One region of the Mesorhizobium sp. M0698 genome, then DNA from elsewhere that is predicted to be linked to it. Evidence: predicted binding sites of a transcription regulator. Region 1 holds the regulator's gene; each other region holds the start of a gene.

Region 1 (4,678 bases):
GCACGCCGATCGGCGTGCTGGCGGGAACCTACATGGCCGAGTATGGACGCTTTTCGCGCATCACCACCGTCGTCCGCTTCATCAACGACATCCTGTTGTCGGCGCCGTCGATCATCATCGGCTTGTTTGTCTATGAGCTGATGGTGCGGCCAATGGGACATTTCTCGGCCATTGCCGGCGCCGTTGCGCTTGCCATCCTGGTCATTCCGGTGGTCGTGCGCACCACTGAAGACATGCTCAACCTGGTGCCGAACGCGTTGCGTGAAGCCGGTGCCGCGATCGGCGCGCCACGCTGGGTGGTGATCCGTTCGGTCGCCTACCGCGCCGCATTGTCCGGCATCGTCACCGGCATATTGCTGGCGATAGCACGCATTTCCGGCGAGACGGCGCCGCTGCTCTTCACCGCGCTCAACAACCAGTTCTGGAGCAGCAATATCAACGCGCCGATGGCCAGCCTGCCGGTGACCATCTTCCAGTTCGCTCTCAGCCCTTACGAGGAATGGCAGCAACTGGCGTGGACCGGCGCACTCATAATCACCCTGACGGTTCTGGGCTTGAGCATCCTCGCCCGCAGCCTTACCGGACGCAGAGAGGACAGATGACACAGATGTTGTCCCCAGACATGACGATGGCCGAAACGGTCGTCGAGAAGACGAAGATCGAGGTCAAGAATCTCAACTTCTACTACGGCCAGAGCAAGGCGCTGAAGGACATCAGCCTGTCACTGCCTGAGCGCAGTGTCACGGCCTTCATCGGCCCTTCGGGGTGCGGGAAATCGACGCTGCTGCGTGTGTTCAACCGCATCTATGAGCTCTACCCAAAACAGACGGCCGAGGGCCAGGTGCTGCTCGACGGCAAGAACATTCTCGACCGGTCGCAGGATCTCAACCTCCTCAGGACCAAGATCGGCATGCTGTTCCAGAAGCCGACGCCGTTCCCGATGTCGATCTACGAGAACATCGCCTTCGGCGTCAGGCTCTACGAGAACCTCGGCAAGTCCGAGATGGACGGCCGCGTCGAACAGGCGTTGAAGCGCGCCGCGCTGTGGAGCGAGGTCAAGGACAAGCTCAACGCCAGCGGCTTGAGCCTGTCCGGCGGCCAGCAGCAGCGGCTCTGTATCGCCCGCACCGTGGCCGTGAAGCCGGAAGTCATTCTGCTCGACGAACCGGCTTCGGCCCTCGACCCGCTGTCGACTGCCAAGATCGAGGAACTGATCGACGAATTGCAAGCCGACTATACGATCGTCATCGTCACCCACAACATGCAGCAGGCGGCGCGCGTGTCGCGCCAGACCGCCTTCATGTATCTGGGTGAACTGGTCGAGTTCGACCGGACCGAGAAGATCTTCACGTCGCCCCGCGAGAAGCGCACGCAGGACTACATCACTGGCCGCTTCGGCTGAGCCGTTCCGATCATGCATATGAGGACAGGACCATGGGCGAACACACAGTCGCTTCTTTCGACGAGGATCTCGAGCAGATCAGCAAGCTGATCCGCGACATGGCCGACCTCGCCGGTTCGATGGTCGGCGGGGCGACCAAGGCCCTGTTGAATTCCGACAACGTGCTGGCGCAACGCGTCGTTTCCGACGACGCCATCATGGATGCGCGTCAACGCGAACTGGACGACCGCGCCATCACCCTGATCGCCAAACGCCAGCCGATGGCCCACGATCTTCGCCATGTGGTCGGAGCGATCCGCATGGCGGGCGACCTCGAACGCATCGGCGACCTTGCCAAGAATATCGCCAAGCGCGTGAGTGCGGTCGGCCTCAGCGCCACGCCGCGGGACCTGTCGCATTCCATCGACGCGATGGCGCAGCTGGTTCTCATCCAGGTGCAGGGTGTCATCGAGGAATATGCTGCAGGCGATGCGGCCGCGTTGGCCAAGCTGCGTGCCGCCGACGAGCGCATCGACGTCAAATACACGTCCGTGTTCCGCGAGCTGTTGACCTACATGATGGAAGATCCGCGCAACATCACCGCTTGCACGCACCTGCTGTTCTGCGCCAAGAATCTGGAGCGGATCGGCGACCATGTCACCAACATCGCCGAAAATGCGTATTATGTGCTGACCGGCGAGCAATTGCCGGTCAATCGTCCGAAGCAGGACGAAACGACAATGTCCGCACCGGTGACATGATGGGGGTGCCCAGCCGATGATCGCACCACGCATAATGGTGGTGGAGGACGAGGAGCCATTGGGTGTGCTGCTCCGCTACAATCTCGAATCCGAAGGCTACCAGGTCGAGGTGGTGACACGCGGCGACGAAGCCGAGATCCGTTTGCAGGAGAATGTGCCCGACCTTTTGGTGCTCGACTGGATGATACCAGCGGTTTCCGGCATCGAGCTCTGTCGTCGGTTGCGGGTGCGCCCCGAAACCGAGCGGCTGCCGATCATCATGCTGACCGCGCGCGGCGAGGAGAGCGACCGGGTGCGCGGGCTTTCGACCGGCGCCGACGACTATCTGGTCAAACCGTTTTCGACACCGGAATTCATGGCCAGGGTCAAGGCGCTGCTGCGGCGCGCCAAGCCGGAAGTGCTGTCCAGCGTGCTGAAGGTCGGCGACATCGTGCTCGATCGCGAATCGCACAGGGTCTATCGCAAGAAGAGCGAAATCAGGCTCGGGCCGACCGAATTCCGGCTGCTCGAGTTCATGATGCGGCATCCGGGCCGTGTCTTCTCGCGCAGCCAGTTACTCGATAATGTCTGGGGCGAGACAATCTACATCGACGAACGCACCGTCGACGTGCATGTCGGGCGGCTGCGCAAAGCCGTCAACAACGGCCGGATGCCGGATGTCATCCGCACCATCCGCGGTGCCGGCTATGCGATCAGGGAAGATTGACCCGCCTGGTCAGGCTACGTTCTTTCTGACGCTGGGCCTCATTTGCGCGCCCGGCGCGAAAATCTCCTGGTCGACGAAGCTTAGCGCCCGCATCGCGCAGCCTTCGCGGATCAGCGGCAATTCGTTCGGCTCTGTATCGAAGGAGATCGAGCCCGAATGCTGGCCGCCGGCGGTCTGGGCGATTGCCTTCCGCAAGGCCGGCTCGATCAGATCGAAGGCGGCGGCACTGGCGCCGACCATCGCGACCGGTGCCGGATCGATCAGCGCGAACAGCGAGCCGAGACCGAAACCCAGCGCTTCGCCGGCCTTGCGGTAGGCCTCGCGTTCCGGCCCATCTTTCTCGCGCGCCCGGGCCGCCAGTGCTCGCATGTCGGCGTCGCTGACGTCGGCGATCGGTTCGCTTTCTTCGCTCATCTGCCTGGCGTTGCGCCAGATGGCGTAGTTGCCGGCATAGGCCTCGATGCAGCCGCGCCGCCCGCAACGGCAGAGCGCGCCGCCCGGACGATGGATCATGTGGCCAAATTCGCCACCCGAGGAATGCGTCCCGGTGAACAGTTCGCCCTTCAGCACCAGCCCCATGCCGATGCCATGCGAAAGCAGGATGGCGATGAAGTCGTCGCGATAGCGATCCGGATTGCGCCAGCGCAAAGCCACCGCCATCATGTTGCAGTCGTTCTCCACCGTTGCCGGGATGCCGAATTCGTCCTCCAGCATGTCGGCAAAGGCGATGTCGGTCTGCGGCGTGATCGGCGACCACAGCATGGCGCGTGCAGGGGAGTCGGTAATGCCCTGAATCGCCAGGGCGATGCGGGCGACACTGCGGACGTCAAGGTCTGGATCCTGCAGCCGGCGCCGGACGATGGCCATGCATTCACGGATCAGCTCGTCGCGCGGCATGGTCAGCGTGTCCAGCCGGCGCTGTTCCTCGGCGACCACCTGTCCCGTATAGTCGATAATGGCGGCCGACAGGAAATTCAGCGACAACACCACGGTCAGCACCGCCGCCGCTTCCGGGTTGAGGGCGAGGCCGACCTGCGGACGACCGCGTTTCAACGAAACGGGCTCACTTGCCTTGCTCTCGGCGAGGATGCCTTCCCGTATCAGGTCGGAAGAGATCGCCGATATGGTCGAATGACTGAGGCCGGTAGTAGCTGCGATCTCAGTACGCGATGGCTGGCCGGCCCGGCGCACCGCCGAGATCACCATCGCCCGGTTGCGCCGGCGCAAATCGTCATGGCGGATTCCGACCGACATTGTTTTGCTTTCCTCCCGGTTGCCGCGGCCGCTCATGAACCGGAAGCCGTCGGTAATGTCCGACAAATAGTGTCGGACGCAGGCAAATAGTGTCAGATGCAGGTGGCGCTGTCATCGTTTATTCCGACGCTCGAAAAAACTCGCAGAGTCATCAAAATCCATCAGAATCGATGTTGACAGCAGCCGGAGATCGGGCCAGTATTTTTTCGAGGCTCGAAAAAATTAGAGCTTCTAAGCTGGTCTTTGAGCCAATTGGTCACGCCGTACGCGGCGCAGGGAGGATATGATGAAGAAATTCACGACCGCCATTCTGGCGGGTGTCGCCATGACGCTGGCGCTGGCGTCGGTGGCGCAGGCTAAAGACAAGGTCATCGGCGTTTCCTGGTCGAACTTCCAGGAAGAGCGCTGGAAGACCGACGAGGCCGCAATGAAGGCGGCCATTGAGGCCGCAGGCGACAAGTATATTTCCGCCGACGCACAGTCCAACCCCGGCAAGCAGCTCACCGACGTCGAGAGCCTGATCTCGCAGGGCGCCAGCGCACTGATCATCCTGGCGCAGGACGCCTCGGCCATCGG
Region 2 (4,678 bases), on a different contig from region 1:
GACGGGCACGCCGGTGCGGTCGCCGAACGACTTGTAGCCCTCTCCCAGCGAGCGCCAGTATTCATTGGTCAGCGTCTTGGAGACCGCACCCGCCTTGGTACCCTCGGGCAGCTTGGGGAAGGCCCCGAACTTGGCCTCGAGCTGCGACCAGTCGATGCGATCCTTCTCGGTGTCGGAATTGAGCGGCGCGAGGTCTGCGGAAAACACCGAGCCGATGGACAGCGCCATCAGGCCAGCGGTAGCGGTGGCAAGCAGAAATTTCATGGTCCTTCCTCCCTTGTTGAACGGAATATGCGGCCGGGCCTCAGCTGTCCGGGCCGAGCATGGCTTCCTGGATAATGGCTTGCGACGCGATCGCGTCCTGACGGTCGACGGCGGCTAACATGCGGTTGTCCCCGTCCAGCCGATCGACGACGCGCAGCATGCGCTTGACAGTCGCGATGTTGACTTCGCATTCGTGGACCGGGTCGAGCCCGGTCATATCGGGAAACGTGTCGAAGTAGATGGCGCCGGCGTAGCCGTTGCGGCGGATCTGGCGCAGCAGCTCGATCGTCTGCAGCGTATGCACGGCCCCGACCATCAAGCCGTCGTCGCGCTTGGCATAGCCATCGTTGAGGTGCACGCCGAGCAGCTTGCTGTGCCGTGCCACGAGCGCAGCGGCGAAAGCCGGCTGCTCGTCGGCGTAGAGCACATGGGCGAAATCGAGCGTCACGCCGAGATTGGGCAGGCCGATCTCGCGGATCGCCAGCAACGTCGTCGCCGCATCGGGCATCAGGCTGTAGGAGCGCGGCTCGTTGGGTTTGTATTCAAGGCTGATCTGGCAATCGGGGTCATGCGCCGCAACTTCACGAATTCCATCGATTTCGTGTTGCCAGAGCGTCGCATAATCGGCCTGGAAAGCATAATCGAAGCCATCCTGCCCGAGCCACAGCGTCATCAGGCTGGCGCCAGCCTCGCGCGCGGCGTCGATCCCGGCCTTGGTCATGTCGATGGCCTCGCGGCGAACGGCCGGATCCGGATTGGTGAAGGCGCCGAGCTTGAAGGCCGGGTTGGAGTAGTAGCGCATGGCGAAACCATTGATGGAAAGCCCGAGATCGCGGAGTTTGCGCGCCATTTCCGCAGGCTTTTCATCGACATGGTCGGGAAAGTTGAGGTCGAGATCGGTCAACTCCGCAACCTTCGCCGCACGTGCCGCCATTTGCAGCATGGACGGTTTGCCGACAAGATCGGGCCACTCGGCCTGTGGCCGCGAGGCAAAGGAATTGAGGCGGGTGGCGAAACGACAGACTGTCATCGGTGGCCTTTCATCGTCATAACTTCACATAAGAACGATAATTTGTAAAGTTGTTAATTGCACTCTCGGCGGCGACGGATTCGCATGTCCAGGCCAGTTGCGACCACAAGGGTCAAAGCAAGCGCGGCACTGTCACGCAAGTATCATGTTCGCGTCCTAGATCGCTTCTCCGAAGGCTTTCGCGGCATCCTCGATGCGACGCGGCGCTTTTTCGGGCCCCGGCAGCTTTGTCTCAAAGAGGATATCCATGAAAAACCTGCACCGAACCGCGTCCCTCGCTGTCGCGCTGGCGATGTTCACCGCCTTGACTCCGGCCCTGGCAGAAAACTCCGCGACCGTCGGCGGCGTCAGCTTCGTCAACAAGGGCCTGGTCGGCGTCGGCCGCATCCCGGCCAGCCAGAAGGACAAGTTCGGCGAGACGTTTGGCTCCGGCTCAGGCATGTCGATCGATGCTGCCGGCTGGACGCATGGCGCCGACGGCTACAAGGGCTCGTTGTGGCTGTTGCCGGATCGCGGCTACAATGTCGTCGGTACTACCGACTACCGGCCGCGCCTCAACACGATTGCCATCGAGTTCGCTCCGATCACGCCGGGTGCAGTGCCAGCCGCCGGCCAGGAACAGTCGGGCCTCAGGGCGACGCTTGCCGACACCATGCTTTTGACCGACGACAAGGGCGCCGACGCAACCGGGCTCGATCCGCTCACCGGCGTGCGTGCCGCGACCGACGACATGCCGATCCTGCCCGAAGCCAACGGCAAGCTCGCGCTCGATAACGAAGCGATCGCACGGCTGCCCGACGGCACGATGTTCATCTCGGACGAATACGGTCCGAACATCTACCGCTTCTCCGCCGATGGGCGTCTGATGTCGGCAACGCAGCCGCCGGCGGCGCTTGTCCCGATGCGTCACGGGACGCCAAACTTTGCTTCCAACAATCCGGGACCTGGCGCGGCAGACCCAGATCCGAAGGATCCCGAAACCGGCCGTCAGAACAACCAGGGCCTCGAAGGCATGGCGCTGACGCCGGACGGGAAGTTCCTGATTGCCGTGCTGCAGTCGGCCCCAAGGCAGGATGGCGGCGATTCCGCCTCGACGCGCCAGAACACGCGCGTGCTGGTCTACGATGCCTCGGATCCCGGCCAGCTCAAGCTCGCGCATGAATATGTCGTGCCGCTGCCGGTGTTCACCGATGCCAAGGGCAAAACCAAGATCGCCGCGCAGAGTGAAATCGTGGCGCTGTCGGACAAGACCTTCCTGATGCTGGCGCGCGACAGCGGCAACGGCCAGGGGCTGAAGGGCGACACCTCGCTCCATCGCGAGATCAGCGTCGTCGATGTGTCGGCGGCAACCGACATCGCCGGCACAGAGTTCGACAAGGACAAGCCGCTGGCGCCCAAGGGTGAGCTCGATCCATCGGTGACGCCGGCCAAGCTGACGCCGTTCATCGACATCAACGACAAGAGCGAGCTCGGCCGCTTCGGGTTGCACAATGGCGCGCCCAACGACCGCAACAACCTTTCGGAGAAATGGGAGGCGATGTCGGTGGTGAGCGTCCTCGATCCAAAGCTGCCCGACGACTATTTCCTGTTCGTCGCCAATGACAATGACTTCCTCACGCAGGACGGCTTCCAGGTCGGCGCGGCCTACAAGGCCGAGGATGGCGCCGATGTCGACACCATGTTCCTGGTCTATCAGGTCACGCTCCCAGGCCTCACCGGGAAGTAGCGGCAGCCATACAGGCGGAGGCGCCGAACGCGTCCGCCTGAGCTGGCGCGATTGAACGGTCGTGCCCCTTCAGTTGCGGCTCGCCCGCGAAAAGACGGTGTCCTAAGCATCGCAAAACCTGCGACTGACGATCCAGTCGAAGGCACTTACCTCAACATCTCCGCGTCCCTTGGCACGCCTGCATCGATCGGCTCGGCCGTCCTGTTTGACACGGCGGCGATCTTCCCGGCGGCCGACAGGTTCGGGCGCACGAAGACCGGCACGACGCCATCGACGCGGCTGTAGAGGTCGATAATGTCCTGATTCATGAAGCGCACACAGCCGGAGGAAGCGTTCTTCCCGATGGAATCCCACTCCGGCGTGCCGTGCAGCCTGTACATCGTGTCCTTGCCGTCACGGAAGAGATACAGCGCGCGGGCACCAAGCGGGCTCTGCGGGCCGGGCGGCATGCCGTCCTTGTATTTCGCCAGTTCCGGCCGGCGTTGGATCATTTCCGGCGGCGGCGTCCAGACCGGCCACTTCTTTCTCGCCTGAACCACGGCGCTGCCGGTCCATCCGAAACCGGCCTTGCCGAGGCTGACGCCATAGCGAATTGCCTTGCCGCCGTCGCGCACCAGATAGAGGAAGTGCTCGGAAGTATCGACGACGATCGTGCCGGGTTTTTCTCCAGTCGGGTCGGCCACGATTTGACGCACGAATTTCGGATCGACCTTGGCTACCGGAATTGCCGGCAGTTGATAGCCCTCGTCGATGCGCGCGGCATACATGCTTGCGGCATCGCCGAGAGCCGGATCGCTTGGTGCCGCGGGCACCGGCGGCGCCGCCACGTCCGTCGTGGTGCACGACGAAAGAGCCACGGAGGCCGCGCCCAGAGCGGATGCACCAAGAAAGGCGCGCCGGTTCAGGCGCTCAAAAAACAACGGAATATCGGACATGAGCCCCCCGGCTTACCGATGAGATCCAGGAAAATGCGGCCCCACGCGTGCGGGATCAATATACGATTCCGAAAGGTTTGAGAAATGCTTAGATCAAGGCACGCCAGGCGGAATTTACAGCGCCGCATCGACCTCTCCCGTTAAATCGGCAATCATTGCGGACTCAGACAAGCCTTCGCCGAGTTGCCTGCCATGGACGACAACATGCCCCCGCGCCGGCAGACCGGCGACCTCACCAGTGGGCCTATCCCGCGCACCCTTTTGCTGTTTGCCCTGCCGGTGCTCGGCTCCAATGTGCTGCAGTCGCTCAACGGCTCGATAAATGCCGTGTGGGTCGGCCGTTTCCTCGGTGAAGCGGCGCTGACCGCCACGTCCAATGCCAACCTCGTGCTGTTTCTCATCCTCGGCACCGTCTTCGGCATCGGCATGGCGGCGACCATCCTGGTCGCACAATCCGTCGGCGCTCGTGACCTGCCCGAAGCCCGGCGCATCGTCGGAACCAGCGCCACCTTCTTCTTCCTCGTCTCGGTGGTGTTCGCGGTCTGCGGCTGGATCTGGGTCGATGCGATCCTCGATGCGCTCGGCACGCCGGCCGATGCGTTGCCGCTGGCGCGCTCCTATCTGCGCATCATCTTCCTCGCCGTGCCGATGATGAACCTGCTGTCCTTCGTCATGACGGTGCTACGCGGCGCCGGCGATTCGCGCACGCCTTTCCTGTTCATG
Region 3 (4,678 bases), on a different contig from region 1:
GGTAACCTGTGAAGGGATTTCACAGTGAGGGGATGCCCGTCATGAGGTCTTGAGCCTCGGCCTGTGGTCGGGCGAAACCGAGACGGTGAAGGTGGAACGGCTGGGAGCCTCGCGATGGTTCCGATGGGCGACTGCTCTTCTGCCCGATCACTGGTTTGATGACGTTTCTGCATTAAACCTCGCGTCCTTGGCCGTGACCGACGTCAGTTCAGATTCTGCGCCCCGCTCAGCGGCCGGATTGAGATTGCTGTCCTTCCCTACTATGGCCTTGTCAGCGCTTCGCGGCACGTCCTCCATCGCATTCTGAAGCATCGAGCGGGTTTCCTGCAGGTCGAGTTCCTTCTCGGCTTGATGTATAGCGTCGTCAAACTGTTTTCGAAAATCGCCCGCAATCCGATTGAATGTCTTCATCATTGCCCCCGCCGATCGCATGACTTTTGGAAGCTCCTCGGGGCCGAAAACAACCAGCGCCACCACGAAGATAACCAACAGGTGGGTCATGCCAAGTCCGAACATCGGTACGTCCTCTCGCGCATATCGCCGGCAGCGACAACCTCTCCGCGGTTTGCGGTGGCCGATCCGGTTGAATGCCTCGACCTACGGCGCCAAATCCAACCATCATACCCTCTCGCCTGAGCCATTCCAGTATGCGGCCGCGGGAATGTCGTTCATACTTCGAGCCATGTGGCACCACCCGTCAACCCGAATATCAGGCGCACGTCTGGTAGGGATATTCGCAACCGTGCTCGCAGCAAGCGGACTCCTCGCTGGAGCCGATGGCACAAGGCCCAGAATATTTGAAGCAGGCGCCTACTCCTTTTCCGACGAACTCGGCGGATTCCGGATCATTGCCGCTTCGGGAGCCGGAACAAGGGCCGATCCTGTCGTGATTACCGAGGAACTCGAGTCGGCAAGCCCGGTAACCCTCACCATACGCGCCATCCGGCCGGTTCAGCCATTCGGTGCCTCCGGCAACTATGCCACCGGTTTCATTTCCCTAAGGATCGTTGCCCTCAACAACAGCGGTCACGCCTGGGTCGAATTCGAGTTCGAGTTGCAGGAGATTCTCAACCAGCCAAGCGATTCCAGCGACGGGCTTTCGTTCGACCAGGCGCGCCGCGAAACGGATGCAATTCGGTCCGATAGTTTCGCCGAATTCAGTCGTGAATTCGAACCTTATGACCATCTTCTGTTCCGGAAAGGCGAGGTCGATCCGCTGAGCACGGTTTCGTTCTCATTCCTGGTGACTGATTTCACGCCGACTGCGCGGCTCTATCTCGTTCAGGACCCGCGCATTCCCTCAACCTGAACGTGCCGCGCATCATCGCGGCCGTTGGTTCGAACAACGCTGCTCGTCATGCATGCCGGCAGTTTGGCAGGTGTCGTTGGGCGCGGCATGCCGATGGATTTGCTGGTCATTTTGGTCGCTTGGCCGTGCCTTTGATTCGGGCCACAAAATACGGACAATGAGGGCAAAAACCGACGCGAACGACGATTGAGGGATCGCGAGCGCCCGCGGTACGAGTTCTCCGCCGAGTTACTTGTGGAGCGTTCACACTAGCGACAGTTCCGGATCGTGTTATGATCTTGCGCATGAGGACGATCACGGCCTCTTACATTCTGGTTTTCGCGGCGCTCGCTGCAACGCCCGCGCGGGCCGAATGCCAGTGCCTCGCCAACGGCCACATTTTCCATCACGGCGAAATCGCTTGTCTGCAATTGCCGTCAGGTCCTGAACTCGCGCAATGCGATATGGTTCTCAACATTTTCGTCATGGAAAAAATTCAGGATGGATGCCCGGAGGCGACTGCGCCGTTTGGCTTGCCTGTCAACGGGGACGAGCAGAAACCAGGCGAAGGCGGAGATAAAGCCAACGATTTGGCTTTATCAACAGCAAACGCCCGGAGCTAAAGCGAAGCGCAGCTTGCGCGCAGCCAACAGTGCGACGCAAGGCCAATGCATACCCTAGCGGTGTTCCAACACCGCTAGGGACCAGTCCTATGGATGAGCTTCCTGTTAAGATTCTGCTATCCTGTCAGTCCTTCTTGTTCCGGTAGCTCTCAATGGCTTTGCCAACCATGTCGATGGCGACGTTGGCGCCACCAAAGCCGTTCAGCTCAACGACCTTGCGGCCTTCAGGTAGCTGCTTGTAAACTCGAAAGAATGCCTCGATGCGCTGTCGTTCGATGGCCGGAAGATCATCGATGGTCTTGATCCCGTCATATTGCGGATCGATGTCCGTGGCCGGCACAGCGATGATCTTGTCATCCGTTTCGCCGCCGTCGACCATGTTGAGCACGCCGATGGCGCGGACTTTGATCAGAGCACCGGGCACGACGGGTTCCCGGGTGAAGACGAGCGCATCCAACGGGTCGCCGTCGCCGCCCAACGAACTGGTAACGGAACCGTAGTTGGCCGGATAGACGACCGGCATGGACTGGTATCGATCGACGATGATATGGCCAGTTTCTGAGTCAATCTCGTATTTAGTGAAGCTTCCCGCCGGAATCTCGATAACCGTGTAAAACTCGCTGGTGTCTTTCGGCTGCGGAAAATCGAAAGCTGTGACGAATTCGGCGAAAGCAGGCTGCGTGCCCAGCAGGGCCGCAACCGCCATGACAGTCGGCAAAGCGCGCATGGTTGTCTCCAGAGGTTGGACGGGCAGGGCGCCCTGCATCCGCCTAGCCACCGTATGTGACGGCAGCATTACAGGGTTCCGTTATTGAAATTGGATGACCGTATTTGCACCGATCCTGCGGCGAGCAGAAATGGGCCGAAATAGAGCGCTGACGAGTGATGAGCGTCTATGGGCGTTTGCGTTTATGGGGCGTTTAAGAGACCGTGGCCGCTTCAAATGTGCTATTTCAGGCGAGCCCATTTCCGGCAAGGGGATAGCTTGCGTCGTAACTCCTGCCAATCGGGCACGCTACACCCACAACAAGCCGTTCGGCGAGAGCTGCCACGTAGACGCCTCGCGGTTCAGTGCGACGTTGTGTGGCAATCATCAAAAAGCAAGTGAAACTCCAACTTCAGTTGAAGTCCTTCGGAGACTACGCCACCTTCACCTTGAATCATTGCCAGGGTTCGAAATTCGTGAAGGAAGACACAACAACACCACGTCCGCTATACTCCACTGAAAGGGCTGCTTCATGTCGGGAATGTCGCGCAGGGGATTCTTGCTGGGCGGCACGGCAGCAGTAGCTGTCGGCGCTGCAGGCGGGCTGATTGCCGGCAGGGCCGTAGCAGCCGATCTGACCTTGCCGGTTTCAGCGATCAGTCGGTCGATTTTGCCCGGCACCGTCACCAAAGGGATGATGAGTTTCGGTGCGGGCGGGCCGCCGCCTACTCTGCGTTTATTGCGAGATAGGCCGTTTTCCATAGACGTGGTCAATGATCTCGATGAAGCGACGAGTGTGCACTGGCATGGATTGCGCATCGCCAATGCCATGGACGGCGTGCCTTATCTCACCCAGCGTCCTATCGCGGCGGGCGAAAGCTTCCGTTACACTCTGACACCGCCGGATGCCGGCACCTATTGGTATCATCCGCATTGCAACACGCTCGATCAGATGGCCCGCGGTCTGACCGGCGTGCTTGTTGTCGAAGATGACGAAGATGCCGGTTTCGACCAGGATTTGCCGCTCAATATCCGCGACTTCCGTCTCGGCGAAGACGGCCAGTTCATCGAATTGTTCAAGGCACGCAACGCTGCGCGCGGCGGCACGCTGGGTACGGTCTCGACGGTAAATTGGGAAGTCACCCCGATTTACGATCTGCCGGCGGGCAGCCTTGTGCGCCTGCGTTTGGCAGTCACCGATGTCACCCGTATCGGCACTTATGACCTCGATGGCGGAACGGCCAAAGTGATCGCTCTTGATGCCAACCCGCTGCGGCAGCCTGTTGCGCCTCGGGGCATTGTCGTCGCGCCCGGCCAGCGCGCCGATATCGCCCTCCGCGTGCCTGATGGCGAAGACGAGATTGTCAGCCTGAAACTCAGAACAGCCAAGGGACCTCGCGTTCTCGTCCGATTCCGGCCTATCGGCGCCAGCGCCGGGCGGGCGCTTGGCGAACTCAAGCCGCTGCGGCCGAATCGCGTACCGGAGCCGGATCTTGCCGATGCCGAGACAATGGACTTCGTCTTTGGCTGGTCGCCCAATGGTGATGCGCCGGCGCCGGGTATTTGCGGCACGCTCGGCTACACCTTCTGGTCGATCAACCGCGTCGCCTGGCGAGGGGACGCGCCGGGGCCAGTTGGTCCGCTCGCGGCTCTAAAACGGGGCAAAAGCTATGTTCTGCGCCTTCGCAACGAAACGCCGAACGATCATCCGATCCATTTGCACGGTATGTCTTTCCGTCTGCTACGCTCCGATAAGCGCAAAATTGCGTCGCTTGTAACGGATACGGCCCTTCTTAAATCGCAAGAAGTGATGGAAGTGGCGTTGGTCGCTGACAATCCGGGTAACTGGGCATTCCATTGCCACGTCATTGAACATCAGAAGAGCGGCCTGACCGGTTATTTGCGTGTGGAATGACGCGGTCCTCATCCAGGGTTGCGTTGCCGAGCGCGTGAAAGGGTCGAAATTGGGCGAGGCGGAGCGTCCGAGTTCTCGCCGCACTGATGGCGCTACTGCTCGCGGGCGCCGGAGCGGCCGGCGACGGGTGCTGATCTGTGCATCTG
Region 4 (4,678 bases), on a different contig from region 1:
CCATGACGGCATCTTGCGCGAAGGCATTATCGTCAATGATGAAACGGTGGAGCAAGTGACGGCGGCGGCCGTCATCCAGGCGGCGGCGGGGGCCGACATCATTGCCCCCTCGGACATGATGGACGGCCGTATCGGTGCCATCCGCGATGCGCTCGACGCCAATGGGTTTCAGGATGTAGCGATCATGTCCTATGCGACCAAGTTCGCATCCGCTTTTTACGGCCCCTATCGTGAGGCGGTCGGCACCGCCGGCCTGCTCAAGGGCGACAAGAAGACCTATTATATCGATCACGCCAATTCCGACGAAGCGGTGCGCGAGGCCGAGCAGGATCTCGCCGAGGGCGCCGACATGCTGATGGTCAAGCCCGGCCTGCCCTATCTCGACATCATCCGGCGGCTGAAGGACGAGTTGCAGATGCCGACCTTCGCCTATCAGGTCTCGGGCGAATATTCGATGATCAGGGCCGCCGCCGCCAATGGCTGGATCGACGGCGAAAAGGCGATGCTGGAATCGCTGCTCGCCTTCAAGCGCGCCGGCTGCGACGGGATTCTCACCTACTTTGCGCCCGAAGTGGCGGCGATGCTCAAGGGGTGATGCGCCTTTGTAGCGTCTACATCGAGCAGTGTTCGTTCGTTCAAAGCGCGACATGGAACGCCGCAGGACATCGCTTCAAGTTTACGCTGCCCCTCGTTGCCCTGCCGGGCATTTTCTCCCCGTAAAGTGGCAGGGAGAAAGACGCGTTCGTAAAAGATTTCACCAATCTCCAGCGTTGCAAAAACATCGACGTTGCGGCCAGCCCCTTCTCCCCGTCACTATACGGGGAGAAGCTGCCGGCAGGCGGATGACGGGCGGCGCCGACATTGAGATTAGTTATTCCAACATGATTTGGAAGCGATTGCCCCGCCGGCGATTCAAAATACCGCTTGCAAAATGCAATCAGTTAAGCTACCCCGATAACTGCTTGCATCTCACAATTGGTTATCGAGGAGGCTCTCATGTCCAAACTTCGCGTCAGCGCTTTCACCTTGTCGATCGACGGCTTCGGCGCCGGTCCCGACCAAGACCTGAAGAACCCGCTGGGTGTTGGCGGGGAAGCCCTGCACGAATGGATGTTCGGCACCCGCACCTTCCGCAAGATGGTCCTCGGCAAGGATGGCGGGACCACGGACACTGACGAGGCGTTCGCCGCGCGCAGCTTCAAAAATATCGGCGCGTGGATCCTGGGCCGCAACATGTTTGGGCCGATCCGCGGCGAATGGCCGGATGACAGCTGGAAAGGCTGGTGGGGTGACAACCCGCCCTACCATGTGCCGGTCTTCGTGCTCACGCACCATCCACGTGATCCCATTGTCATGGAGGGCGGCACGACCTTCTATTTCGTGACCGACGGCATCCACTCAGCGCTGGAGAAGGCGAAAGCAGTGGTTGACGGCAAGGATGTACGGCTGGGCGGTGGCGTTTCTACGATCCGGCAATATCTCAAGGAAAAGCTCATCGACGAAATGCATCTGGCGATCTCACCGGTCCTGCTAGGCGCCGGCGAGAGCCTTTTTGCCGGCATCGACATGCCCAAGCTCGGCTATCGCTGCAGCGAGCAGGTCGCGACGCCGAAGGCCACGCATGTCATCATCGAGCGCACCTAGCTTGTTGCAGGGCGCCGCCATGGAGGCGCCGCCTTCCTCGCCGCTTTAGTCAGTACTTCTCCGGCACATACAGTTCGCGCGGCAGTACCTGGCGCTCGTATTCGGGATTGAAGACGCGCTCCGGCAGTGTGATCTCTTCGTGCGGCACCTCCTCATAGGGCATCTGCTTGAGGAGATGGTCGATGCAGTTCAGCCGTGCCCGCTTCTTGTCGTTGCCCTCGACGATGAACCACAGGGCTTCCGGGATATTGGTGCGGGCGAACGTTTCTTCCTTGGCCTTGGTGTACTGCTCCCAGCGCACGCGCGACTGGAGGTCCATCGGCGACAGTTTCCATTGCTTCATCGGGTCATGGATGCGCATCAAAAAGCGCATCTGCTGCTCCTCGTCAGTGATCGAAAACCAGTATTTGACAAGCGTAATGCCTGAGCGGACCAGCATGCGTTCGAAATCCGGAACGTCGCGGAAGAACTCCTCGACCTGATCCGGCTGGGCAAAGCCCATTACCCGCTCGACGCCCGAGCGGTTGTACCAGGAGCGGTCGAACAGCACGATCTCGCCGCCGGCCGGCAGATGAGGAACGTAGCGCTGGAAATACCATTGCGACTTCTCGCGCTCGGTCGGCGCCGGAAGTGCTGCGACGCGGCAGATGCGCGGATTAAGCCTCTGGGTGATGCGCTTGATAACACCACCCTTGCCCGCCGAGTCGCGGCCCTCGAAGACCACGACGAGCTTCTTCTTGTGATAGGCGACCCAGGATTGTAGCTTGATCAATTCGGATTGCAGCGTGATGAGATTGCGAAAATACTGCAGGCGGTCGATCGATGGCGGATGCGCATTCTTGTAGATCTTGGCGATCTCCATCGACAGCGCCGGCTCCGAGATTTCCAGCTCATAATCTTCGTCGAGCGTGTCGGCGAGTTCCGCTTCCAGCCAGTCCCTGGCCGGGGAATTCTGTTTTATCTCGGTCATTTGCGCTGCTCCGCTTACAGGCCTTGCCGGCCGCTGTCAGGCGCTCTGCCGCCCGGCCCGGCGGCCGGAAATCGAAGCGCTGGACCGATGTTAGTATAGGCCGGCAATGACGGTTTTATTGCAGCCACTACTGCGCTGGCTATGCGTTCAATCCGCAAGATGTGATCGAGCTTGCCCTGCGGGGCGGGCGACAAGCGGAACGAATTATCCTACAAATGCCCGGTTCACTGAGGGGCTGTCGTTTGCAACGCCCTTTCCCGATAAATCGTGAGGATACGACATGGAATACCGCACTCTCGGCCGTTCCGGGCTGAAGGTTTCGACCCTGACAATGGGCACCATGACATTCGGCGGCGGCGGCGCGTTTTCGGCGGTTGGCAAGACCGACCTCGACGAGGCGCGTCGGATGATCGACCTTTGCATCGATGCCGGCGTCAATGTCATCGACACCGCCAACGTCTATTCGAACGGGGTGTCGGAAGAGATCATCGGCGAGGCGCTCGGCGGCAAGCGCAAGGGCGACGTGTTGATCGCCTCCAAGGCGCGCATGCGGATCGGCAAAGGCCCCAATGATGAAGGCCTGTCGCGCTACCATTTGGTCCGCGAATGCGAAAGGAGCCTTAAGCGGCTCAGGACGGATGTCATCGACATCTATTTCCTGCACGAGTGGGATGGCCTGACACCGCTCGAGGAAACCATCGCCGCGCTCGACACGCTGGTCGCGCAGGGCAAGGTCCGCTATGTCGGCTGTTCCAATTATTCCGGCTGGCAGGTGATGAAGGGGCTTGGCATCAGCGATCATCATCACCAGCCGCGCTTCGTCACCCAGCAGATCCACTACACGCTGGAAGCGCGCGAGGCCGAGTATGAATTGTTGCCGATCTCGGTCGACCAGGGGCTCGGCGTGCTGGTCTGGAGCCCGCTTGCCGGCGGGTTGCTGTCCGGCAAATACCACCGTGACCAGCCGACCGCCCGCCAGCTCAGCGGCTGGTCGGAACCGCCGATCCGCGACGAGGACCGGCTGTGGCGGATCGTCGACGTGCTGATCGATATCGGCAAAAACCACGGCGTGTCGGCAGCGCAGGTGGCGCTTGCCTGGCTACTCGGCCGGCCCGCCGTCAGCTCGTTGGTGATCGGCGGACGAACCGAAGCGCATTTCAAAGACAATATCGCCGCTGCAAGCCTGGTGCTTGGCGATGAGGAGCGCACACGCCTCGATGCGGTCAGCAGGCCGCCCGTGCTCTATCCCTACTGGCACCAGCAGTTCACCGCAAAGGACCGGTTCGGTCCGGCCGATCTCGTCCTCGACCGCGACGGCGCCTGAAAAGCCGGGCTCTCCGGACTGCGCGGAGATATGGAGCCCGATCGTGCCTTGCGCTGTTGTGTTTGCGGTCCAATGCTCCTAGGCAAAGGCCAAGCACAATGAAAGGAAACGATATGGCACGAGCACCGAACTACGGTCAGGAACGCAAGGAACGCGACCGGCAGAAGGCTGCCAAGAAGGCGGAAAAGCAGGCTGCCAAGGTCGCAGCCAAGGAGCGATCGAAGCCCGAGGGCGAGAGAGAGTCCCAAACCAAAACCGAAACGGCCGAGTGATGACGCCCGGCCTGTCAGGCGGTCCGCGCCTCGGTCAAATCCCGCTATGCCTCAGGCGGGCGCCTTGTCGCTGACGAAGACGTTCACTTCACGAGCGGCGGCAATGAAGGCCCGTCTTGCGTTCATGGCCGGCTTGTCGCCGGCCAGCGCATCATGACAGGCTTGCAACGCTTCGCGGTGCTTGGGGCTGCGCTTGCCGGGCCAATTGTTGAGGAGGTAGTCGGAAGCCTCGCGGGCCGTACGCAAGAGCTGATTGCTTCCCGCCGCGCCCTTGACGGTCACGGGTGTGTCAAATCGGTTGTTTTCCATCGCTGCTCTTACGCCATCGGCATTTGCGAAGCGAGACCGAAAGTAGCATTCTTCGCTCATCTGCTCTTTTCGTGATCAATGGCAGCCGATCCTCACTCAAGCGACGACGGCAAATCCCCGGGCGCGCAGGCCGCGCCGGTCGTTGCGCAGCGAGGTCAC

What was found. Region 1 encodes PhoB, which activates phosphate uptake and scavenging genes when phosphate is short. Its sites were predicted from a motif close to TGTCATNNANCTGTCAT; they were not measured.
Region 2: NKI16_RS01560 (esterase-like activity of phytase family protein) is a predicted target of PhoB. The motif match lies at 1,425-1,441, and genes of this name have one in related genera.
Region 3: NKI16_RS28295 (inorganic diphosphatase) is a predicted target of PhoB. The motif match lies at 2,695-2,711, and genes of this name have one in related genera.
Region 4: ppk2 (polyphosphate kinase 2) is a predicted target of PhoB. The motif match lies at 2,721-2,737, and genes of this name have one in related genera.

What each region holds. Positions count from the first base shown of each region.
Region 1 is NZ_JAMYPQ010000009.1:198,683-203,360, forward strand. Features, by position in the region: gene pstA (phosphate ABC transporter permease PstA) at 1-602, shown strand, start outside; gene pstB (phosphate ABC transporter ATP-binding protein PstB) at 599-1,402, shown strand; gene phoU (phosphate signaling complex protein PhoU) at 1,435-2,142, shown strand; gene phoB (phosphate regulon transcriptional regulator PhoB) at 2,159-2,848, shown strand; gene NKI16_RS19845 (ROK family protein) at 2,858-4,102, opposite strand; gene xylF (D-xylose ABC transporter substrate-binding protein) at 4,389-4,678, shown strand, end outside.
Region 2 is NZ_JAMYPQ010000001.1:301,472-306,149, reverse strand. Features, by position in the region: gene NKI16_RS01570 (sugar ABC transporter substrate-binding protein) at 1-264, opposite strand, end outside; gene NKI16_RS01565 (sugar phosphate isomerase/epimerase family protein) at 305-1,294, opposite strand; gene NKI16_RS01560 (esterase-like activity of phytase family protein) at 1,542-3,020, shown strand; gene NKI16_RS01555 (L,D-transpeptidase) at 3,167-3,955, opposite strand; gene NKI16_RS01550 (MATE family efflux transporter) at 4,148-4,678, shown strand, end outside.
Region 3 is NZ_JAMYPQ010000020.1:61,827-66,504, reverse strand. Features, by position in the region: gene NKI16_RS28315 (CDP-diacylglycerol diphosphatase) at 1-23, opposite strand, end outside; gene tatB (Sec-independent protein translocase protein TatB) at 148-516, opposite strand; gene NKI16_RS28305 (hypothetical protein) at 743-1,309, shown strand; gene NKI16_RS28300 (hypothetical protein) at 1,594-1,911, shown strand; gene NKI16_RS28295 (inorganic diphosphatase) at 2,036-2,638, opposite strand; gene NKI16_RS28290 (multicopper oxidase family protein) at 3,177-4,532, shown strand; gene NKI16_RS28285 (hypothetical protein) at 4,625-4,678, opposite strand, start outside.
Region 4 is NZ_JAMYPQ010000018.1:50,135-54,812, reverse strand. Features, by position in the region: gene hemB (porphobilinogen synthase) at 1-595, shown strand, start outside; gene NKI16_RS26870 (dihydrofolate reductase family protein) at 997-1,644, shown strand; gene ppk2 (polyphosphate kinase 2) at 1,694-2,614, opposite strand; gene NKI16_RS26860 (aldo/keto reductase) at 2,895-3,938, shown strand; gene NKI16_RS26855 (hypothetical protein) at 4,052-4,210, shown strand; gene NKI16_RS26850 (DUF982 domain-containing protein) at 4,262-4,519, opposite strand; gene NKI16_RS26845 (GntR family transcriptional regulator) at 4,616-4,678, opposite strand, start outside.